Linked DNA regions of Martelella mediterranea DSM 17316. The protein of the gene in region 1 interacts with the protein of each later gene in a pairwise test. Links are inferred from orthologs where the notes say so. Each region holds a gene or a part of one and is shown in the gene's direction. Other genes may lie near its edges.

Region 1 (7,778 bases):
TCGCGCCGGAGATCACGACCGCGCCGTCGCCGCCAGCGCCCTGTCCGATGATCGTCTGATTCGATTCGAATTTGGCCCCGCCGGTAATGTTGAGCGTGCCCGTGCCCAGATTGCCGATCACCACGCTGTTGGCGCCGGTGCCATAGGTGCGCATCTCCGTTCCCGCGCCGTCGAGCGTGTAGGTTCCCTCACCGCTTGCCGCGTTGCCGATGGTGATCGCGCCGGTCTGCCCCTTGGCGCCGGACTGCATCGTCAGCGTGCCGGTGCCCGCGCCCCCGACCACGATCTGCTTGTCGAACTGGATCGCGCTGCCCGCGCCCTGAACGATGATGGTGCCGTTGCCGCCGGCGGACGCGCCGAGCGTGACCACCTCGCCGCTGACCGTGGCGTTGGAGGTGAGCTTGCCGGCGGCCGTGTCGCCCACGATGAAGTTGCTGATATATTCCGTGCCGCGGTCTGGAGTCAGCACCGGCGCATTGTTCAGCGTGTTGATGGTTACGTTGTCACCGGATTTCGGCGGAAGCGGCGGCTGGCTGCCGTCGACGGTCCAGTTCTCGGTCGCGTACCAGTCTGTGGAGGTCGCGCCCGTCCAGTTGAAATCGGCGGCCAGCCCCGGCGCGCTCCAGGCCACCAGAAGTGCCGAGGAACTCAGGAACAACGCTCTGGCAGCGCCCTGCCGAAATTTCAAACCACGCATTATCTACCCCTTGCGACGCGATCCGCTAATCCGGGGAATCGGCCGACTGTCCAAAACTGGGGTGATTCTGGTTGCAGGTCCTTAAGAACCTATTGCCATGCGTGCTTTTGCGAACATGCTTAATATTTATGGTTAATGAACGGTTATCATCCCCTGCCCGGCCGGCCATCGCATCTGCGGCTTCAATTCGGTTGCATCTTCGTCTATGAAGCGTCACAAAACCGAAGGACCGGCAAACAGGGACTGCACAAGAATGCTTGAGACACTGCGCAAAGGCGCCCAGACCTGGGTCGCGAAACTCCTCTTGATCCTGCTGATCATCTCCTTCGGCGTATGGGGGGCGTCGAGCGCGTTCCTGTCCGGCAATTCCGATGTGGTGCTGAAGGTCGGCGACAAGACAGTCTCGGCCAATGAGTATCGCCTCGCCTATCAGCGCCAGTTGAACAGCCTCAGCAACCAGTTCGGCCGGCGGCTGACCGGCGAGGAAGCCCGCATGATCGGCGTCGACCAGCAGGTCAATGCCCAGCTCGTTGCCGGCGCCGCGCTCGACCAGCTCGCCGACGACATGAATCTCGGCCTCTCAGAAGACCGGTTGGCAGAGATCATCGCCCAGGATCCCGCCTTCCAGAATGCCGACGGCCGTTTCGACCGCCAGCGCTTCAGCGCGCTGTTGCGCAATGTCGGCCTCAATGAGGATGACTATGTCGCCGAACGTTCCAAGGTCGCCGTGCGCTCCCAGGTCGTCGATGGCATCGCCGACGGCTTCGTCCCGCCCAAAGCCCTGGTGGATGCCATCAGCGAATACCGCAACCAGTCCCGCGGCGTCGATTACATCGTCCTCAACAACGCCTTCATCGAGCCGGTGAAATCGCCGGGCGACGAGGTGTTGAAGCCCTGGTTCGAGCAGCGCAAGGCCGCCTATCGCGCCCCGGAATACCGCAAGGTTTCCTATGTGGCGCTGCATCCCTCCGATATCGCCGATCCTGCTGCCATCACCGATGCCGCCGTGCGCGAGGATTACGATGCCCGGATTTCGAGCTTCACCACGCCGGAGGAGCGCCGCATTCAGCAGCTCACCTTCTCCGATCAGGCCGAAGCCGAACAGGCCGCCCAGGCGCTCGCGGATGGCACCAAGACCTTTGACCAGCTTATCAGCGAACAGGGCAAGACCACCGGCGACGTGACCCTCGGCATTTTCACCAAGGGCCAGTTTCCGGACGCCTCGATCGACGAGGCGGCCTTCGCCATCGAGAACGAGGGCGGCACCAGCGAAGTCGTCCAGGGCAATTTCGGCCCTGTGATCCTGCGCGTCACCGCGATCTCGCCCGAACAGGTCACGCCCTTCGACCAGGTCAAGGACCGGATCCGTCAGGAACTCGCCGAGCAGCAGGCAACGGACGATATCCTGAATGTCGAAAACCAGTATGAGGACCAGCGCGCCGGCGGTGCTTCGATGGCCGAAGCGGCCCAAAGCCTGGGCCTTGAGCCGGTGACCATCGACGCCATCGACGCCCAGGGCAACGATGAAAGCGGCACTCCCGTTGCCGATATTCCGCTAGGCACAGAACTCGTTGCTTCAGCCTTCGACAGCGATATCGGCGTCGAGAACCTGCCGCTCACGCTCAATGACGGCGGCGTCGTCTGGTACGAGGTCGTCGACATCACCCCCTCGCGCGACCGCGAATTTGACGAGGTTCGCAGCCAGGTGGAGGTCGACTGGGCGGCCGAGCAGCAGCGCGAGGCTCTTGCCGACAAGGCCAGCGAGTTGCAGGCCCGCGTCGAGGGCGGCGAGAGCCTGCAGCAGATTGCCGACGAGCTGGCGATCGACGTCAACAGCGTGACCTCCGTCACCCGCACCACGCAGAATGACGATCTCGGCCCGGAAGCCGTCGCCGCCGCCTTCAGCGGCCCGCTCGGCACCGTGGCCACCGCGCCGCGCGACAGCGGCACCGAACAGGTGGTGCTGAAGGTCGTGGCCGTCGTCAACCCGGTCGGCACGCTGGCCGCATCCGGCGACGACCAGGCGGTCAACGCCATAGCATCCTATGCCGGCGACGACATTCTCGACGAAATGATCAACAAGCTGCAGGGCGAATATGGCGTCACGATCAACCAGACGCTGGCCCAGCAGGCGATCAACCTCAGATAAGAAGAGCGAACTATGTCCGAGTTGAAGCCCTTCATCGCGAAAGTCGCAAGCGGCCAGTCGCTTTCCAGTGACGAAGCCCGCCAGGCCTTCGATCTGCTGATGTCGGGCGAGGCCACGCCCTCGCAGATCGGCGGCTTTCTGATGGCGCTGAGGGTCAAGGGCGAGACGGTCGACGAGATCGTCGGCGCCGTCTCGACCATGCGCGCCAAGATGACGCCCGTCAAAGCCCCGGCCGATGCCATCGATATCGTCGGCACCGGCGGCGATGGCGCGGGGACCTACAATATCTCCACGCTGGCGGCGATCATCACCGCCGGCGCCGGCGTCACCGTCGCCAAGCACGGCAACCGCGCGCTCAGTTCCCGCTCCGGCACCGCCGACAGCCTGTCGGAACTCGGCGTCGATCTCGATATCACGCCGGCCCTGATCGAGGCCTGCCTGGAAGAGGCCGGCATCGGCTTCATGTTCGCGCAGAAGCACCACGCCGCCATGCGCCATGTCGGTCCGTCGCGCGTGGAGCTCGGCACCCGCACGATCTTCAACCTGCTCGGCCCGCTCTCCAATCCCGCGGGCGTCAAACGCCAATTGCTCGGCGTGTTTGCCGCCGAATGGGTGCGCCCGCTCGCCGAGGTCCTGCGTGACCACGGATCGGAAAAGGTCTGGGTCGTCCACGGCCAGGGCCTCGACGAGATCACCACGACCGGCGAGACGCTGGTGGCCGAGCTTGCCGATGGCAAGGTTCGCGAATTCACGCTTTCGCCCTCCGATTTCGGCGTTCCACAAGCCGAACTCAGGGCGCTGCGCGGCGGCGATGGCAAGGTCAATGCGGCCGCGCTGCGCAAGGTGCTTGCCGGCGAAAAGAATGCCTATCGCGACATAGCGCTCTGCAATGCCGCCGCGGCCCTCGTTGTCGCCGGCAAGGCCGATACGATCTCCGACGGTATGGCGATTGCCACGGATGCGCTGGAAAGCGGCAAGGCGACGCTTGCGCTCGAGCGGCTGGTTGCCGTTTCAAACCGAAAGCCCGAACATGGAATCCGGCCATGACCGATATTCTGAAGAAGATCGAAGCCTACAAGCGCGAGGAAATTGCCGCCGCCAAGAGCACTGTGCCGCTCGATGAGCTGAAGGCCCGGATCCGCGACGTTGATCAACCGCGCGGTTTCGCCGATGCGCTTTTCGCCAAAAAGGCCGGAGGCGCATTCGGCCTGATCGCAGAAATCAAGAAGGCAAGCCCCTCCAAGGGGCTGATCCGCCCGGATTTCGATCCGCCGGCCTTCGCTGCGGCCTATGAAGAAGGCGGGGCGGCCTGCCTTTCGGTGCTGACCGATACGCCGAGCTTCCAGGGCGCGCCGGAATTTCTTGCCGCCGCCAAGGCGGCCTGCGCCCTTCCCGCGCTGCGCAAGGATTTCATGTTCGAGCCCTATCAGGTCTACGAGGCCCGCGCCTGGCAGGCCGATTGCATCCTGATCATCATGGCGAGCCTTTCCGATGACGAGGCCCGGCTCCTGGAGGAGACCGCCTTCGAACTCGGCATGGACGCGCTGATCGAGGTCCATGACGAGGCGGAATGCGAGCGGGCGCTGAAGCTCTCCTCGCCGCTGATCGGCATCAACAACCGCAATCTGCGCACTTTCGAGGTCTCGCTTGAGACCAGCGAAAGGCTCGTTCCGATGATCCCGGAGGACCGGCTGATCGTCGGCGAGAGCGGCATCTTCGTCCATGACGATTGCCTGCGGCTGAAAAAGGTCGGCATTTCAACCTTCCTCGTGGGCGAGAGCCTGATGCGCAAGAACGATATCGCCGCAGCCACCCGTGCGCTGCTGAAGGGCACAGCCGAGGCCGCGCCATGACCGACAAGCCCGCCGGCCTGACCCATATCGGCGAGACCGGCGAGGCCCGCATGGTCGATGTCGGCGCCAAGGCGGAGACAATCCGCTCCGCCACGGCGGAAGGCCATGTCCGGATGAAGCCGGAAACGCTCGCGCTGATCGAAAGCGGCAACGCCAAGAAGGGCGACGTGATCGCCACCGCCCGGCTGGCAGGGATCATGGGCGCGAAGCAGACCGCCAACCTCATCCCGCTCTGCCATCCGCTGATGCTGACGAAGATCGCCGTCGACATCGAAGCCGACACCGCGCTTCCGGGTCTGAGGGTCGTCGCCACTGCCTCGCTTTCCGGCCGGACCGGCGTCGAGATGGAGGCGCTGACCGCCGTTTCCATCGCCTGCCTCACGATCTACGACATGGCCAAGGCCGCCGATCGCGAAATGGAGATCGGCGCGATACGGCTGGTCGAGAAATCCGGCGGCGCGAGCGGCGACTTCAAGCGCGAAGGCTGAGCCATGGCCGATCCCCTGCTGAGCGTTGAAAGAGCCGGCGAGATCCTGCTGGAGCATGCTCCGCAGGTAAGCGACACGGAAACCATGGCGCTTGCCGATGCCAATAGGCGCGTACTTTGCGAGGATATCGCCTCCCGTATCACCCAGCCGCCCTTCGCGGCCTCCGCCATGGACGGCTATGCGGTGCGCGCGGGCGATATCGGGCCCGAAGGCGCGGAGCTTCAGGTCATCGGCGAGGTCGCCGCCGGCGCGATGCCGGACGCGCATGTGACCGCCGGAACCGCGATGCGGATTTTCACCGGCGCGCCGCTGCCACAAGGCGCCGATAGCGTGGTGATACAGGAAAATACCGAAAAGCGCGGCGATGCCGGCGTGTTCTTCAAGACTGCGGCCACCGTGGGCGACAATATCCGGTATGCCGGACAGGATTTTGCCGCAGGCGATATCCTGCTCAGCCGCGGCCGCACGCTTGACGCCCGCGCGCTTTCGCTTGCGGCAGCCGGCGGCCACGCTGTGCTTCCCGTCTTCCGCCGGCCGCGCGTCGCCGTGCTTGCCACCGGCAATGAACTGGTGCCGCCCGGCACGCTTCCAGGCCCCGGCCAGATTTCGGCCTCCGGCAGCGTCGCCATTGCCGCTCTTGCCCGCGACAATGGCGCGGATGTCATCGATCTCGGCATTGCCGGCGACAGCGAAGCGGCGATACGCGGGGCCGTGGAAAAAGCGGTCGAGGCGAAGGCCGATATTCTGGTGACGATCGGCGGCGCGTCGGTCGGCGATCACGACCTGATCCGCCCCACGCTTGCCGCCATGGGCATGGAACTCGATTTCTGGAAGATCGCGATGCGGCCGGGAAAGCCGCTGATGGTCGGCCGGCTAGGGGAAATGCGGGTGCTTGGCCTGCCCGGCAACCCGGTCTCGAGCTTCGTCTGCGCCCTGCTCTTTGCCGAGCCGCTCATCCGCCATGTCGGACACTTCCCGCCGCGCAACCGCGAGACCACGGCAATCGCCGCATCAGCGCTCGCCGACAACGGCCCGCGCCAGCACTATATGCGCGGCCGGTTTGATTGCGAAGGTCGCGTCGAGATGTTCGAGCGGCAGGATTCATCCCTGCAGGCCACCCTTGCCGAAGCGGATTGTCTGATCGTCCGCCCGCCCCACGCCAAGGCGGTTGAAGCGGGCGAGACTGTCAGGATCGTGAACCTCGGCTGAGCGATGCGCCGAGGAGCAGCCCCATCGGCCGCCCCTGAAAAAGAGGCAGAGAGCGGTCACGACTTCCTGGAAAACGGAGACCGCTCCAGCTGCCTCAGGCCGAACCCTTTTCCTGGGCAGCGGCCGCGAGCATGAACTCGTTCAATTTGGCATGAATCGTCTGCTCATCCATTTGGACGCCGGCGGCGGCGAAGTCCGCCATCAGCTTTCCCGTCAGGTCGGCATCGCCGGCCTCGATGAAATGGCTGGCCATCACTTCGCTGATATAGGCCTGGTCGCCTTCACGGTCCAAAAGTCCTGCCGCCCAGTTGGCCAGCATCCGGTTGCGCCGGGCGAGCGTGTTGAAATGCGCATGCTGTTCCGCCGTGTAGGCGGCCTCGTGGGCGCGCCCGCGGTCTGCAAAGATTCGATCTGCCATGTCGACCTCCCTGATAATCTTGTCCTCCTAAGATGGTATGTCTTTGCGCGATTGAGAAGAAAAAAACCGGCATTTGCTTCAAAATTTGCCCGCATGCGACAGTTTGTCGTCAGCAAAAGGTGCAAAACCGCAATTGCCTTGAAAAACACGTGGTTTTGATTGAGAAAGCGGCGCAAACTCGCTATTGCAGCGAAACTGATGATTTCAGCGCGCTTGGCGCGCCAACGTATACGAGACAGAGATGAGTCGTCGCCGCCGGGTTTATGAAGGCAAGGGTAAAGTCCTCTATGAGGGCCCCGAGCCCGGAACCCTGATCCAGTTCTTCAAGGACGACGCCAGCACCGAGCCGGGTGCGGGCGCCGACGTGATCGACGGAAAGGGTGTTCTGAACAACCGCATTTCGGAATATGTCTTCGGACATCTGAACGCGATCGGGATTCCCACCCATTTCATCCGCCGCCTGAACATGCGAGAACAACTCGTGCGCGAAGTCGAGATGATTCCGCTGATCGTCACCGTGCGCAATATTGCGGCAGGCTCGCTGTCGCGCCGTCTCGGCATCGAGGAGGGCGTTCCCCTGCCCCGCTCGATCGTCGAGTTCAGCCTGAATTCCGATGAGCTCGGCAATCCGCTGGTGACCGAGGAACACATCACCGCCTTCGGCTGGGCCTCGCCGCCGGAGCTCGACGACATGATGGCGCTGGCGATCAGGATCAACGACTTCCTGTCCGGCCTGTTTCTCGGCGCCGGCATGCAGCTCGTCGATTTCAAGATCGAATGCGGCCGCCTGTTCGAGGGCGACATGATGCGCATCATCCTTGCCGACGAGATTTCCCCTGATTCCTGTCGCCTGATGGATCTGGCGACCCGCCAACGCCTCGATTCGCGCGTCGAGGGCGGCGATGGCGTTGCAGTCAGCGCCTATTCCGAGGTCGCCCGCCGGCTCGGCATCATGAATGAGAAC
Region 2 (5,154 bases), 1.3 Mb from region 1 along the record:
GTGCTGCGCGACAATCCGGGTGACGACGCGGCACTCCACCACGCCATTGACAATGCCATCGCCCGCAAACCGAAAGAGCACAATTTCGAGCTCGACGAGAAAACCTCCCGCGTCGCCGTCGCCCGCCACATGAGCATGACCGGCGGCTGAAAATATAAAGCATCAACGCGTCTTCCCCCAGACTCGGTTCGGCGATATGAACCGAATGATCAAAATATGGGCGAATGATGCGTATTTCCTCAAATCTTTCCGGCGCGCTGTTCATGATCGCGGGCATGGCCAGCTTTTCGATCAACGACGCGATCGTGAAAAAGCTGACCGAGGAGATCGGCGTCGGGCAGATCATGTTCTTCCGCGGCCTGATCGTCATGGTCATCGCACTGATCATCGCCTGGCGGGCGGGCGTGTTTTCGCACATACGGGCCGTGTTCGAGCCGCGGGTTCTGATCCGCAGCACATGCGAGCTTATCGCCGCCATCGCCTACCTCGAAGCGCTGAAGGCGATGCCGCTTGCCAATGCGGCGGCGATCCTGCAATGCCTGCCGCTCGCCGTGACCCTTGGCGCGGCGCTGTTCATGGGCGAACCCGTCGGCTGGCGGCGCTGGAGCGCGATCATCGCCGGCTTTATCGGGGTGATGATCATCATCAAGCCGGGTCCCGCCGGCTTTGAGAGCGGCGCGCTCTACGTCGTGATCGCCATGCTTTTCGCCACCGCCCGCGACCTTCTGACCAAGGCGATCCGCACCGATGTGCCGGCGATCGTGATCACCCTGTCGACCTCGGCCCTGCTGACCATCGGCGGCGCCGGGCTCGGCACGATCGAACAGGACTGGGATTTGATGCGCTGGCCGCTCGTCGGCCTGCTGGTCCTTGCGGCGGGCTTTCTGCTGATCGGCTACCAGTTCATCGTGTTTGCCGTGCGCAAGGCCGATATCTCCTATGTCGCGCCGTTCCGCTATACCGGGCTGTTGTGGTCGACCATTCTCGGCATGATCATGTTTGCGACCTATCCGGGCGTGAACGTGCTGATCGGCGGCGCGATCGTCGTCGGCGCGGGCCTTTACTCGTTCTACCGCGAACGCCAGAAGGGCATCGAGCCGCTCAGCGAAACCACCCAGCCCGGCGGCCCGCAGGGCGGGGGATTGCTGGCGCGCGCCGAAGAGGAGGTTTTGCGCGATTGACGAAACCTGACCGCATCCCGGCCGTCATTCTCGCCGGCGGCGCCTCGCGGCGCATGGGCGAAGACAAGGCGATGCTCGCCTTCGGCGATGGCACGCTGCTTTCCCATGCCCTTGCCCGTCTTTCCGCACAAAGCGGACCGGTGGTCATCAGCCGCCATGATGGGGCGATGGCGGAATTCGCAGGCGCCCCCATCGTCACCGATGGCGGCGGGGAGCACAATGGTCCGCTCTCCGGCATCCTTTCCGCGCTTCGCCATTTCGAGGGCGGGTCGGCATCCCATATCGCCTCGATCGCCGTCGACACGCCGTTTTTCCCGGCGGATTTCGTCGACCGGCTAGCCGCAGCAGCCCCCACCCCCAACGAAATCATTGCCGCGCGTTCGAACGACCGCGTCCATCCCGTTTTCGCGCTCTGGCCGCTCCTGCTTGCCGATGACCTTGCCGCCTGGCTTGCCGACGGCAACAGAAGACTGATGGGCTTTCTGGAGCGCCATCCGCACCGGTTCGTGGATTTCGAAATAACCGGCGATAGCGATCCGTTCTTCAACATCAACACGCCGGAAGAGCTGGAACAGGCCCGAATACGGTTCGGTTCGCTGTAAATCGGCTGTTGCGCCATCCCGCGACCCGGCATAGAGCGTAGGCCGAAAGACATGAGGCTGAGGCGATGGCGCGGAAGATCGACGAGAAGAAGCTGGCAAAGGCCTATAACCGGGCACTAGCGCTGGAAAAGGAAGGCAGGCTTGCCGAGGCCGCCGAGGCCTATCGCGAGGTGCTGGCCCTCGACCCCGAGGACCATGGCGGCGCTGAGGTGCGCCTTGCCGCCACAGGCTTCGGCGATACGCCGCTGAAGGCGCCCGGCGCCTATGTCGAGACCCTGTTCGACCAGCATGCCGATGACTTCGAGGATATTCTGGTGGAGCAACTCGGCTATTGCGTGCCGATGACGATCCGCCAGCGGTTTCAGGCGCTTGCGCTCGGCCCGTTCCGGCGAATGCTGGATCTCGGCTGCGGCACCGGCCTTGGCGCGGACGCGCTCAGCGACATGGCGGACGACATCACCGGCCTCGACATTTCCGAGAACATGGTCGAGATCGCCTATGAAAAGGGTCTCTACGACACCCTGTTCGTTGCCGAGGTCGAAGAATTCCTCGAGGAAAGCGACGAAACGCCGTTCGATCTGGTGATCGCCGCCGACGTGCTGCCCTATCTCGGCACACTCGACGCGCTGTTTCAGGGCGCTGCCGCCAATATGGAAACAGGCGGCATCTTCGCCTTTTCCGCCGAGACCCTGCCGGAGGAAAGGCTGAAGGGGGCGGGCTACGCCGTCGGCCCGCATCACCGCTTCGGCCACAGCCTCGCCTATATCGAGACTGGCCTGAAGAACGCCGGCTTCGAAACGGTTGAGGTTACCGATATCAATGTCCGGATGGAAAACGGTAAGCCGACGCCCGGCTATCTGGTGATCGCCCGGCTTCAGGAGGCATGACGGCGTCCGGCGCGATAGAATCGCCACGGCGTGTACCAGTGCCAGCGCGGGTCCAGCTTCTCCGGCACGGGATCAAAGCCGGACGTGCCGCCCGGCCCGCAGCGCCCGACCCTGAAGAGCGTGAGAAACCCGCCCGACCACAGACCGTGGCGGGCGATCGCCTCATAGCCATATTCCGAACATGTCGGCAGATGCCGGCAGGACTGGCCGATCAGGCTTGAAAAGGTGAGCTGGTAGAGCCGGATGAGGCCGGTTCCCAGAAGCCTGCCCGGCGTCTTCGGAAAGGGCCCGCTGTAATTGCGCGAATGCCCGTTACACATCGCGCCCGACGGCCTCGGCCAGAGCGGGGCCGCGTTCCAGCGCATCGAGCGCCTTGACGGTGGCCTCGAAGGTCAGCATCACCGAACCGTGGCGGGCCGGATAATCCTTCACCGGCAAGAGACAGCGCATCTCGGCAAAGCGGCCGTCCGGCCCCTCCCCGCCTTCCTTCAGCATGACCCGCATCTTATCGCGAGCATCGCGGATTTCCGCCGGCGTCGCGCCGATGATGGTCTCGGCCATGATCGCGGATGACGCCTGACCGAGCGCACATGCCTTCAACTCGTGGGAAAAACCGCTGACGCGACCATCCGCGAGGTTGAGATAGACCGTCAGTTTCGAACCGCACAGCCGCGAATGCGCCGAGGCCGATGCGTCGGCATCCGGGAGAACGCCGAGCCGGGTCACATTGCCGGCATGCTGCAATATTTTCGCGGAATAGATATCGTCCATCGGTCACCCTGCGGCGCGTCTTTTCAATGTTTCATACGGAAGATGGGTTTTCGGCGCTGTCGCAACAAGCCCGCAGCGCACGATTGCCAAGGTTCCGATCCGGGTCTATTTAAACCGCCGGAAACGGGAAAAGCCATGCTGAATTTCGAAAAGCCGCCGCAGGACAAGGCCCTGCTCGATGAATCGCGCGTCTTCACCCCGCGTTTTGATGAAAACGGTCTCGTCACCGCCGTGGTCACCGACGCGCGCGACAACGCCGTGCTGATGCTCGCCCATATGAATGCCGAGGCGCTGGCGCTGACGCTTCAGACCGGCTTTGCTCATTATTACAGCCGCTCGCGCAAGGCGATCTGGAAGAAGGGCGAGACTTCGGGCAATCTCCAGCGCGTCGAGACGGTGCTTGCTGATTGCGACCAGGACGCGGTTCTGATCAAGGTGACCATGACCGGCCACGCCGCCGCCTGCCACACCGGCCGCCGCTCCTGCTTCTACCGCTCCGCCTCGATCGAGGGCGGCAAAGCCGTGCTGACCAGCATCGACGATGACAGGGCCTTCGATCCGAAGGAAGTCTACGGCGGGAAATAGGGATTTTCGGGAGGGAGACTTCGACGTTACCTTGTCGCGAATCTCAGTACATTGAGGCGTCCGGTTTTGCAGCAGCCTCGCAGCCCATAATCTCCCCCCTTGAGGCAGGGCTATCGCATATGAGCGATCATTGAGATTAGGAAGGTATCGTCCCATCCGGCTTTTTTCATTTTGCGCCGGATGGACGCCTTGTCCGGGTGGTGTCGGATGATGTTGAGAGCGAGCTTGCGAAGGATCGAGAGGTTCCGGGGCCCGTGATCCTTTCGGTTTCTGGCGGCGTCTTCGCAGAAGGCGACGTCGAGCACCCAGTGCAGTTGGTTCTCGATCGTCCAGTGCGCTCTGGCGATGTCCAGAAAGGCGGTAGCGCTGACTGACCTGGACAGCAGGAAATGTCGGATGTGACGCGTTTGCCGGCCATCGGGCTCCACCCGGATGCTTTCAAGCCGTGCGATCGCCTTGACGCCGGGAAAATCCATTCCTTCCGCCTTGACGATGACGGCGCGTCGGGTTTCGGTTCTGTCATGGGCCTTGCCATCGGCCTTTTCGGCTCTGTCGGGGTTGCTTTCCTTTTCAAGCAGGGCGATCGCCCGGTTGAGAAGGCCCGGTTGGTTGCCCTTGAGTGCAAGCGCATAGTCGGCGCCGGTCTTGAGAATGGCAGAGGCTGTGTCTGCCCTGCAATGCAGCGCGTCAGCCGTGACGATGCAGCCATCCAGCGACAAGCATGAAAGAGCTTGCAGAACGCCTTTGACTTCACTGCGGCCCGGCGCGAGCTGCTGGCCGATGACCATGCGCTGGTCGGCGGCCCAGATGTTGACCAGATGCAGGGGCGAGGCCTTGTCGCCGCGTTTGTAGGCCCCGCGCACGGCCTTGCCGTCGATGGCGATGACGCCGCTGATGGATTTTGCGAAAGCCTGCGCGAAGCGTGCAAAGACCGTTTCGAAAGCCTCAGGGTCGATATGTCTGAAAACATTCGAGAAAACGTCGTGACTGGGAGTGCCGTAAGGCAGAGGCACGATCTCCTTCAAAAGCTTGTGCTTGGAGACGCCAAAGTCGGCCATGTCCTGACAGGTTTCGGCCCCGCACAGCACCGCGGCCAAGGCAATGAACAAAACGCTGTTCAGCGAATAG

The links. Proteins that work in one complex are often made in the same cells at the same time.
Region 2: the proteins of Mame_RS13790 (region 1) and mobA interact in binary tests that used the Escherichia coli proteins (3 or more experiments, as listed by UniProt). The link is inferred for Martelella mediterranea DSM 17316 from one-to-one orthologs.

Annotation. Positions count from the first base shown.
Region 1 is NZ_CP020330.1:2,951,982-2,959,759, reverse strand. The notes cover bases 4,315-7,293. They hold Mame_RS13790 (molybdopterin molybdotransferase MoeA), read left to right. Parts: upstream 4,315-5,190; coding sequence 5,191-6,396; downstream 6,397-7,293. Other genes in these bases: Mame_RS13780 (phosphoribosylaminoimidazolesuccinocarboxamide synthase), read left to right, coding at 7,056-7,293; Mame_RS13785 (DUF1476 domain-containing protein), read right to left, coding at 6,491-6,814; moaC (cyclic pyranopterin monophosphate synthase MoaC), read left to right, coding at 4,696-5,187; trpC (indole-3-glycerol phosphate synthase TrpC), read left to right, coding at 4,315-4,699. Outside these bases: Mame_RS13815 (autotransporter domain-containing protein), read right to left, coding at 1-697; Mame_RS13810 (SurA N-terminal domain-containing protein), read left to right, coding at 951-2,846; trpD (anthranilate phosphoribosyltransferase), read left to right, coding at 2,859-3,893; more of trpC, read left to right, coding at 3,890-4,314; more of Mame_RS13780, read left to right, coding at 7,294-7,778. UniProt on the Escherichia coli protein: Catalyzes the insertion of molybdate into adenylated molybdopterin with the concomitant release of AMP.
Region 2 is NZ_CP020330.1:4,291,256-4,296,409, forward strand. The notes cover bases 1-2,980. They hold mobA (molybdenum cofactor guanylyltransferase MobA), read left to right. Parts: upstream 1-1,177; coding sequence 1,178-1,783; downstream 1,784-2,980. Other genes in these bases: moaA (GTP 3',8-cyclase MoaA), read left to right, coding at 1-150; Mame_RS20075 (DMT family transporter), read left to right, coding at 228-1,181; Mame_RS20085 (methyltransferase domain-containing protein), read left to right, coding at 1,849-2,670; yidD (membrane protein insertion efficiency factor YidD), read right to left, coding at 2,658-2,980. Outside these bases: more of yidD, read right to left, coding at 2,981-2,990; Mame_RS20095 (iron-sulfur cluster assembly scaffold protein), read right to left, coding at 2,983-3,441; hisI (phosphoribosyl-AMP cyclohydrolase), read left to right, coding at 3,577-4,026; Mame_RS20105 (ISAs1 family transposase), read right to left, coding at 4,137-5,154. UniProt on the Escherichia coli protein: Transfers a GMP moiety from GTP to Mo-molybdopterin (Mo-MPT) cofactor (Moco or molybdenum cofactor) to form Mo-molybdopterin guanine dinucleotide (Mo-MGD) cofactor.